3 regions of the Brevibacterium sp. K72 genome follow, and region 1 is predicted to be linked to each of the others. Evidence: riboswitches for the same ligand, from Rfam matches in the RefSeq annotation. Region 1 holds a riboswitch; each other region holds the start of a gene.
The links. A riboswitch is a leader RNA that binds a small molecule or an ion and turns the genes downstream of it on or off. The one in region 1 is predicted to bind thiamine pyrophosphate.
Positions count from the first base shown of each region.

Region 2: another riboswitch for thiamine pyrophosphate. It lies ahead of thiM (hydroxyethylthiazole kinase); the one in region 1 lies ahead of ACQ1RG_RS08805 (ECF transporter S component).
Region 3: another riboswitch for thiamine pyrophosphate. It lies ahead of thiC (phosphomethylpyrimidine synthase ThiC); the one in region 1 lies ahead of ACQ1RG_RS08805 (ECF transporter S component).

Region 1 is NZ_CP191582.1:1,993,463-1,996,666, reverse strand. It holds gene ACQ1RG_RS08815 (DUF4916 domain-containing protein) at 1-424, shown strand, start outside; gene ACQ1RG_RS08810 (universal stress protein) at 691-1,668, shown strand; TPP riboswitch at 1,759-1,867, shown strand; gene ACQ1RG_RS08805 (ECF transporter S component) at 1,893-2,522, shown strand; gene ACQ1RG_RS08800 (ABC transporter ATP-binding protein) at 2,522-3,204, shown strand, end outside.
Region 2 is NZ_CP191582.1:109,652-112,855, reverse strand. It holds gene ACQ1RG_RS00565 (ATP-binding cassette domain-containing protein) at 1-421, shown strand, start outside; gene ACQ1RG_RS00560 (sugar ABC transporter permease) at 418-1,629, shown strand; TPP riboswitch at 1,865-1,968, shown strand; gene thiM (hydroxyethylthiazole kinase) at 1,956-2,816, shown strand; gene thiE (thiamine phosphate synthase) at 2,813-3,204, shown strand, end outside.
Region 3 is NZ_CP191582.1:1,419,044-1,422,247, reverse strand. It holds gene ACQ1RG_RS06305 (M18 family aminopeptidase) at 1-953, shown strand, start outside; TPP riboswitch at 1,279-1,389, shown strand; gene thiC (phosphomethylpyrimidine synthase ThiC) at 1,386-3,176, shown strand.

The sequences.
Region 1 (3,204 bases):
GGCCGGCGATGTCGAGGAGATCGGCCTCCTGCTGCGCCGCCTCGACGACGGCACCCTGGGTCGCGAGGTCGTCGGCGGCCGCATCCGCTACCACGAGTCGATCCGCGCGGCGCTGCTGCGCCATGCCGAGAACGACCTGGGTCCGCTCGCGCTGCCGGTCGTCCCCCCGGCCATCGCGCCGTTCCACATCGCCGAGTACTTCCCCACCGAGGGAGCGGCGCTCCTCCACGACCCGCGTCAGCACGCGATCTCGATGTGCTTCGTCATGGAGGTCCGCGGCGAGTGCACCCCGCGCGCGGACGCGCTCAGCCTCGACTGGCTCACGCCGTCGGAGGCGCTGCGCGAGGACATCGCGAGCGAACTCTCCCACGGTCAGGAGCACATCATCCGCGCAGCCCTGAGCTACCTCGGCTTTCCCATCTGAGACAGCGCGCACCGGGCCCGTGCCATGGCGTAACCCGGCGAGTTATGGACGCGCAGTGTCGATTCGCGCGCCCAGAATCGACACTGCGCGTCCACTGCTCGGCAATCCCACGCACCCGGCGAACGCACGGCAACCCGGCGACCGCCTCGGCGACTTTTCTACACGCTGTAGAAGTGCACTGGTAGACTGGAGGCGACGACGACGGATGTGGTTTTCGGGGCCGCCGTCATCGTCAGGGTTGGTCAGGCCCCGTCGAGAGGACTGCCATGAACGCTGACGCCCACCGGAACCCCGCTCGCCAGGCCGCTGCGAACCCGACCGATGACCGCGCCGCCGACCCGCGGCCCGCCGAGTCCGGACTCAGCCGCGACCTCGGCGTCCTCGTCGGCTTCGACGGATCCGAACTCGCGGCCCTGGCCCTGCGCTACGCCGCGATCGAAGCCCTCCACCGCGGCGTCCCCCTGACCGTCGTCACGGCGTTCACGATGCCGCTGATGATCTACCCGAACATGGCCTCCATACCCTCCGAACCCGAGGACGAGGCCGCACTGCGGGGAGCCGAGAAGCTCCTCGCCGAGGCGTCCGAACTCCTCGCCGATCATCCCGAACCCGTGACGTACGCGGCCGAATCCGGCGACGCCGCCGGCGTCCTCGTCAACCTCAGCTCCAACGCCGAGGTGGTCATCGTCGGCGCCCGAGGGCGCGGCGGGTTCCTCGGTCGCATGCTCGGATCGGTCTCCACGGCCCTGCCCCCGCACGCGCACTGCCCGACGATCGTCGTCCCCCAGCACTCAGCACAGCGCGGCGAGGCCCGCGGACCGGTCGTCGTCGCCGTCGACGGTTCGGAGGCCGCGCGGATCGCGATGTTCACCGCCGCCGAGGTGGCCGCCTCGAGGGAGGCCGGACTCGAGGTCGTCTCCGTCCTGCCCGCCGGCGAGGAGTGGCTCTACTGGTATCCCGAGCTCGAGCTCGGCGCCGACGTCGCCGACCGTCGGCAGAAGCAGCTCGAGACCGCGCTCTCGGCGGAGGCGGATGCGCTCGGCGAGCAGTTCCCGGGTCTGCCGATCTCCACCTCGGTGGTCGTCGGCGATGCGACCGCGATGCTCTCGGAGGCGACGAAGCGGGCGCAGCTGACGGTGATGGGCACGCGTGGTCGCGGAGCGGTCAAGAGCGCGCTGCTCGGCTCGGTCTCCCGCGGGGTCCTCCACCATGCCGAGGGTCCGGTGATGATCGTCCCGAGCTGACCACAGCCGCACGACACATGACGACCATCGCCGCCTGCCTGATCGCCTGACGCGGTCCCGACAGGCGGCGCGGCGGGTGCTGTACAGTAAGTCTCACGACAGGGGAGCGCCAGCAGGGGCGCTGAGAGTGCAGATCATGCTGCAGACCCTCGAACCTGATGCGGCTAGCACCGCCGAAGGAAGTCGAGACTCTTCTACCCCTCCTTGCGACACGAGGAGGCACAATGCCGAGAACCACCGCGCCCGGAACCGCCGCGAAGTCCGCACCCGCCTACACGCAGGCCCCGCCGACGAAGAAGTGGCGCGTCGTCGACTACGTCGTCACCGCGGTGCTCGGCATCGCGGTCGGCCTGATCTTCTGGGTGCTCGCCGCCAGCTGGAAGGTCATCGAACTCGGCTTCCAGGCCTTCCCGCCCTCGATCGGACTCATCGCCGGACTCTGGGTGCTCGCCGGACCTCTGGCCGGCGCCATCATCCGCAAGCCCGGTGCCGCGCTGCTCTGCGAGGTGCTCGCCGCGATCGTCGAGGGCGTCCTCGGCTCCCACTTCGGCTCGACCGTGCTCCTGTCGGGCTTCATCCAGGGCCTCGGTGCCGAACTCGTCTTCGCCGCCTTCGGCTACCGGAGGTTCACGCTGTGGGTGACGACGCTGTCCGGTCTCGTCGCAGCCGCCTTCATGGCCGTGAGCGAGAACATCCTCTACAACGCCGAATGGCAGCTGACCTACCAGCTCGCCTACGCCGTGTGCGCGATCGTCTCCGGCATCGTCATCTCCGGCATCGGTGCGTGGTACGCCTACCGTGCGATCGCGAAGACCGGGGCGCTGTCCTCGTTCGCCTCCGGCCGCATCCGCTGATGGGTCTGCCGATCCGCGCTCGCGGCTATTCGTGGCGGCACGCCGATCGGGACACGCTCGCCGTCGGCCCCCTCGACCTCGACATCGCCGCAGGTGAGAAGGTTCTCCTCCTCGGCCCGTCAGGGGCGGGGAAGTCGACGCTGCTCCACGCGATCGCGGGTGTCCTCCCCGTCGAATCGGGTGAGGCCGAAGGAGACCTCGTGATCGGCGACGCCCCACCGGACCCTCGCCGAGGTGTGACCGGGCTCGTCCTCCAGGACCCCGATTCGCAGGTGATCTTCTCCCGCGTCGGCGACGACGTCGCCTTCGGAATGGAGAACCTCGGGATGAGCGCCGAAGTCATCGACGAGCGCATCCCCGCCTCCCTGGCAGCGCTCGGCCTCGACCTGCCCCTCGACCACCCCACGGCCGCACTCTCCGGGGGCCAGAAGCAGCGCCTCGCACTCGCCGGCATCCACGCGATGGCACCCGAGGTCATCGTCCTCGACGAACCGACGGCGAACATCGACCCCGCCTCGGCGGCCTCGGTCCGGGACGCGGTGCTCACGGTCCAGGCGGCCACCTCGGCGACGATGATCGTCGTCGAGCACCGGGTGGGGCTGTGGTCGGACGACGTCGACACCGTCATCGTCCTCGGTCAGGACGGCGTCGTCGCGCACGGGTCGCCGTCCGCGGTCTTCGG
Region 2 (3,204 bases), 1.9 Mb from region 1:
CATGGAGGCGAAGTCGTGGGAGCTGCTGCGCAGCCTCTCGGCGAAGATCCCCAGCGTCCGGGTGCCCATCGCCGCCCTCTCCGGTGGTCAGCGGCAGACAGTCGCGATCGCTAGGTCCCTCCTCGGCGAACCGTCGATCGTCATGCTCGACGAGCCGACCGCGGCCCTCGGAGTCGCCCAGACCGCCGAGGTGCTCAACCTCATCGAACGCCTCCGCGACCGCGACCTCGGCGTCCTCCTCGTCAGCCACAACATGGCCGACGTCCAAGCCGTGTGTGACCGCGTCCACGTCCTGCGCCTGGGCAAGGACGCCGGCGACTTCCCCGGTGATGAGCGCACCGACGTCCTCATCGCCGCCATCACGGGAGCCAACGACAACGTCGTCACCCAGCGGGCGGCACGCAGGGGTGAGCGCCGATGACCCGGAACTCGTTCATCACTGACGAACGGATCTCGCAGGAGGGGTTCGTCCGCACCTTCGTCCGGCGGATCAGGGAAGGCCAGCTCGGCTCGTTCCCGGTCATCCTCGCCCTCGTCATCATCGTCATCGTCTTCCAGTCGGCGAACAGCAACTTCATCTCCCCTGCCAACCTCGTCAACCTCTCCACGCAGGTCGCCTACCTCGCGATCCTCGCCCTCGGGATCAACCTCATCCTCCTCCTCGGCGAGATCGACCTCTCGCTCGCCCAGCTCGGCGGACTCTGCGCCTCCGTGCTCGGCGTCCTCGTCGTCCGCCAGGGAGTGCCCCCGCTCATCGCCCTGACGATCATGCTCCTCCTCGGCCTCGTCGTCGGTGCCATCCAGGGCTGGTTCTTCGCCGTCGTCGGCATTCCCGCCTTCGTCGTCACCCTCGCCGGTCTGCTCGCGTTCACCGGACTGACCCTGACGACGCTCGGCACGCAGAAGAACCTCTCGATGGCCGACACGTTCGCCTTCGATTTCGCGAGCTACTACTTCCCCGCGATGTGGGCGTACGTCTTCGGCGCGGTCGCGGTCATCGGTTTCGCCGCCGGGCTCATCCACTCGAAGCTGCGGCGGCACAACGCCGGACTCGACAGCGCGAGCTGGACGTCGGTGATCATCCGCATCGTCCTTCTCACCGCAGTCGTCTTCGGCTTCCTCATCCTCGTCAACCAGGACTTCGGGCTGGCGATGCCGTTCTTCCTCATGCTCGTCATCGCGATCGTCATCGACCTCGTGCTGCGGAAGACGAAGTACGGCCGATCGATCTACGCCGTCGGCGGCAAGGTCGAGGCCGCCCGGCGCGCCGGCATCCGGGTGACCTGGGTGCGCATCAGCGTGTTCATGACCGCCGGTGTCCTCGCCGCGCTCTTCGGCTTCGTCAAGGCCGGGGTGACGACGAACGCGGGATCGACGCTCGTCGGCACGCAGGACCTCCTCAACGCCATCGCGGCGGCCGTCATCGGCGGCACCTCGCTCTTCGGCGGGCGCGGATCGGCGTGGGCCGCTGTGCTCGGGGCGCTCGTCGTCGGAGCGATCAACAACGGCCTCTACCTCATCGGCTTCAACTCCGATGCGCAGCAGATCATCACCGCGCTCGTCCTCCTCACCGCCGTCGTCATCGACGCGATCAGCCGCCGCGGCCAGCGCTACGTCGGCAGAGGGTAGGCGTCGGAGGGTGGGCGACAGAGGTCTGACGGCTGCCGGTAGGCAGCTGGGTCGGTCGCCGAGGCGGAACTGAGTCACTTTTCGCCCGATCAGTCGGTTCAAGACCAGATCGATCGGACGAAAAGTGAATCATCGGGGCCGGGCGGCTGGATTGAAAGTGGGGTCGGGTGGGTTCGCGGCGGTGGGCCGTGCGGGCGCCGTCGTCGCCCCCTAGGTGTCGGTGATACAGTCGGGGGCAAATGACATGGGGTGCCCGGTGCGACTCGCGCAGGGCTGAGAGAACACCCATCGAACCTGATCTGGGCCATGCTAGCGAAGGGATCGTCATGACCGACATCGACCTGTCGTCGGCGCATGCGCGGCTGCGCGCGTCGAACCCGCTCATCCAATGCATCACGAACACGGTCGTGCAGCAGTTCAGCGCGAACGTGCTCCTCGCCGTCGGGGCGTCACCGGCGATGCTCGACCACGACGCCGATGCCGCGCAGTTCGCCCACCTCGCCGGCGGTCTGCTCGTCAACTTCGGCACAGCGACGAACCAGCAGTTCCTCGCCGCCGACGCCGCCGTCGACGCCGTCACCGAGGATGCCAAACCCTGGGTGCTCGACCCCGTGAGCATCGGCGCTGCCGACCACCGCACCACCCGGATCCGCCGCGCCGCGGCCGCCCACCCGACCGCGATCCGCGGCAACGCCTCGGAGATCGCGGCACTGGCCGGAGCCGGAGCGGGCGGGCGCGGGGTCGAGTCCACCGACGAGGTCGACGCCGTGCTCCCGGCCGCCGCCGAGCTCGCCCGCACGACCGGCGCCATCGTCGCCGTTTCCGGTGCCCGGGACGCCATCGTCGCCCACATCGACGGGGCCGACCACATCGCCCGCGTCGACGGGGGACACTCATTCATGCCGCTCGTCATCGGCACCGGCTGCTCACTCGGCGCCGTGACCGCCGCCTACCTCGCCGCCGTCCCGCCGGCGGGGACGAGTTCGCAGGCGGGCCCGGCAGGATCGGCCGCGTTCGAGCGCTTCACCGCAGTCGTCGCCGCCCACGCCCACTTCGCCGTCGCCGGAGAGGCCGCCGCCACCGGGGCCCTCGGCCCCGGCACCTACTCGGTGCACTTCCTCGACGCGCTCTTCACCACCGACGACGAACGGATCGGCCGCGCCCGGGTCGAGGTGACCACAGTATGAGCGGGGATCGGCTCGCGGGCATCGACACCCGCCTCTATCTCGTCACCGATACCGCGCAGTGCGCCGGGGCGGGTCGAACCGTCGCCGAGACCGTGCGCGCGGCCGTGACCGGGGGAGCCGGTGTCGTCCAGGTCCGCGACAAGGACATCGACGACGCCGAATTCCTCGTCCTCACCCGTGAGGTCATCACCGCCGTCACCGAGGCGACCGCCGGGACCGACCGCCGCGTTCCCGTCTTCCTCAACGACCGGGTCGCCGTCGCCCGCCGCCTCCTCGACGAGGGCAGCGACGTCCACATCCACGTCGGCCAGACCGACACCCCCGTCGCCGAGGTGCGCGACCTCCTCGGCGACGGCCCCCTCGTCGGCCTCTCCGCCGCCGAACCCGA
Region 3 (3,204 bases), 570 kb from region 1:
GCGGGCCGCTGCTCAACTCGTGGCTCGACCGGGAGCTCGCGTTCGCCGGGCGCCTCAGCCTCGCCGACGGCACCGTCGTTCTCGCACGCACCGGGGCGATCGCGCGCATCCCGCAGCTGGCCATCCACCTCGACCGGCAGGTCAACGAGGGCCTCACCCTCGACAAGCAGCGCCACACGACCCCGATCGTCGGTCTCGCCGACCTTGCCGAGGCCGACGTCCTCGAGCTCCTCGCCGCCTCCGCCGAGGTGGACCCCGAGCTCATCGTCGGCCACGACGTCTACACGATCCCCGTCCAGGAGCCTGCGCGCTTCGGTGCCGCGGACGAGTTCTTCGCCTCGCCGAGGCTGGACAACCTCCTCTCCGTCCACGCCGGGGTCAGCGCGATGGTCGGGCTCGACGCCGAGGCGCTCGACCACCTCGCCCTCTTCGCCGGGTTCGACCACGAGGAGATCGGGTCGAACTCTCGGTCCGGGGCGAGCGGACCGTTCCTCGCCGACGTCGCCGAGCGCATCGTCGCCTCCCTCTACCCCGACGCGACTCGCAGCGACCACCTCGCCGCGCTTGCCAGGTCGGTGTGCGTGTCCTCGGACGCCGGTCATGCCGTCCACCCGAACTATCAGGAGCGGCACGACCCGCAGGTGCGGCCCCGCCTCGGCGGCGGACCCCTGCTCAAGCACAACGCGCAGCAGCGCTATGCGACCGACGCCGTGGGCACCGCGGTGTGGGCTAAGGCGTGCACTGCGGCCGGGGTCGAGTACCAGGACTTCGTGTCGAACAACTCGGTGCCGTGCGGGTCGACGATCGGACCGCTGACGGCGACGCGGATGGGGATGACGACCGTCGACGTGGGACCGGCGCTCTACTCGATGCACTCGGCGCGGGAGATGTGCGCGATCAGCGACGTCGTCGCCCTCGGTGCCGCCGCCAAGGCCTTCCTCCAGGGAGCGTAGGGGCCGGCGCCGCCATTCCGCACGCCGATCCACGCGCAGCCGACATTTCCAACCCCGATCCACGCTGGGCCCGAATTCCGCGTCGCCCAAGACGCGGAATTCCGGCTGCGCGTTGATCGAGAGCGACCGACTTCGCGGGAGCATCGATTTTCTCCCGCCGCGTTGATCGAGCGCGACCGGGTACGCGGTGATCGAGGGCGATCGGCAGTCGCCGGGCGGTCGACGAGGTGGCCGCCGAACAGTCGACGAGGTGGTCGCCGAACGGTCGACGGGCGGTCGACGAGACGCGCTGTTTTGTGGCGACGCGCACACTGTGATAGTCGTTGTGTGACCCCACGGGGGCCTCCGGCAGGAGGCTGAGATCGGGCTAAGGCCGCTCGAGACCGTTGAACCTGATCCGGTTGATACCGGCGGAGGAAGAGAGGATCGCAGATGACTGCGCCTACCCCTGACACACCCGAAAACACCACGCCCGCCGAGGACTACTCCCTCGAGCAGTACCCCTCGCATTCGCTCGCCTGGGTCGAGGACAGCGAGCACGGCATCCGCGTCCCGGTCACCCGCATCGACCTCGAGGACACGAACGGCCGCCCCAACGAACCCGTCCACGTCTACCGCACCGTCGGCCCCGGCGCCGTTCCCGAACACGGGCTTCCGCCGCACCGCGCGCCCTGGATCGACGACCGCGACGACACCGAGACCTACGAGGCGCGCGGACACCTCATCGAAGACGACGGCCGAGCCGCCGTCCGTCGCGGGGCGCCCTCTCAGCAGTGGCAGGGTCCGGAACGGTCACCTCGGCGAGCGAAGAACGGACGCACCGTCACGCAGATGCACTACGCCAGGAAGGGCATCATCACTCCGGAGATGCGCTACGTCGCGATCCGCGAGCAGTGCGACGTCGAACTCGTCCGCTCCGAGGTCGCCGCAGGCCGGGCGATCATCCCGTCGAACATCAACCATCCCGAGTCCGAACCGATGATCATCGGCAAGGCGTTCCTCGTCAAGATCAACGCGAACATCGGCAATTCTGCGGTGACGAGCTCGATCGCCGAGGAGGTGGAGAAGCTCCAGTGGGCCGCGAAGTGGGGTGCCGACACCCTCATGGACCTCTCGACGGGCAACGACATCCACACCACCCGCGAATGGATCATCCGCAACTCCCCGATCCCCATCGGCACCGTCCCCATCTACCAGGCGCTTGAGAAGGTCGACGGCGACGCCGAAGCGCTCACCTGGGAGATCTACCGCGACACCGTCATCGAACAGTGCGAGCAGGGCGTCGACTACATGACCGTGCACGCCGGCGTGCTGCTCCGCTACGTCCCGCTCACCGCGGACCGGGTCACCGGCATGGTCTCTCGCGGGGGCTCGATCATGGCCGGCTGGTGCCTGGCCCACCACGAGGAGAACTTCCTCTACACCCACTTCGACGAGCTCTGCGAGATCTTCGCCCAGTACGACGTCGCCTTCTCCCTCGGCGACGGGCTGCGTCCCGGATCGATCGCCGACGCCAACGACGCCGCACAGTTCGCCGAACTCGACACCCTCGCCGAGCTGACGAAGCGCGCGTGGGCCCACGACGTCCAGGTCATGGTCGAAGGTCCCGGCCACATTCCGCTCCACCTCGTGCGGGAGAACGTCGAGAGGCAGCAGGAGCTGTGCGACGGCGCGCCCTTCTACACCTTGGGTCCGCTGGTCACGGACATCGCTCCCGGTTACGACCACATCACCTCGGCGATCGGGGCCACGGAGATCGCCCGCTACGGCACCGCGATGCTCTGCTACGTCACCCCGAAGGAGCACCTGGGCCTGCCCGACCTCGAGGACGTCAAGACGGGCGTGATCACGTACAAGATCGCCGCGCACGCCGCCGACGTCGCGAAGGGACATCCCGGGGCGAGCGCCCGTGACGACGCACTGTCGAAGGCGCGGTTCGAGTTCCGCTGGCGCGATCAGTTCGCCCTCGGCCTCGACCCGGAGACAGCGGAGGCATTCCACGACGAGACCCTGCCCGCCGAACCGGCGAAGACCGCGCATTTCTGCTCGATGTGCGGGCCGAAGTTCTGCTCGATGCGCATCTCCCAGGACATCCGCGACACCTACGGAAGCGCCGAGGCGCAGGCCGCGATCGCGGGCATGCAGGCCAAGAGTCGGGAGTTCCTCGAGCGCGGGGCCCAGGTGTACCTTCCCGAGCCGACGGTCGGCCCCCGCCGAGGCTGAGGCGCCGGGGGCGCTGCCAGCGTCGGGT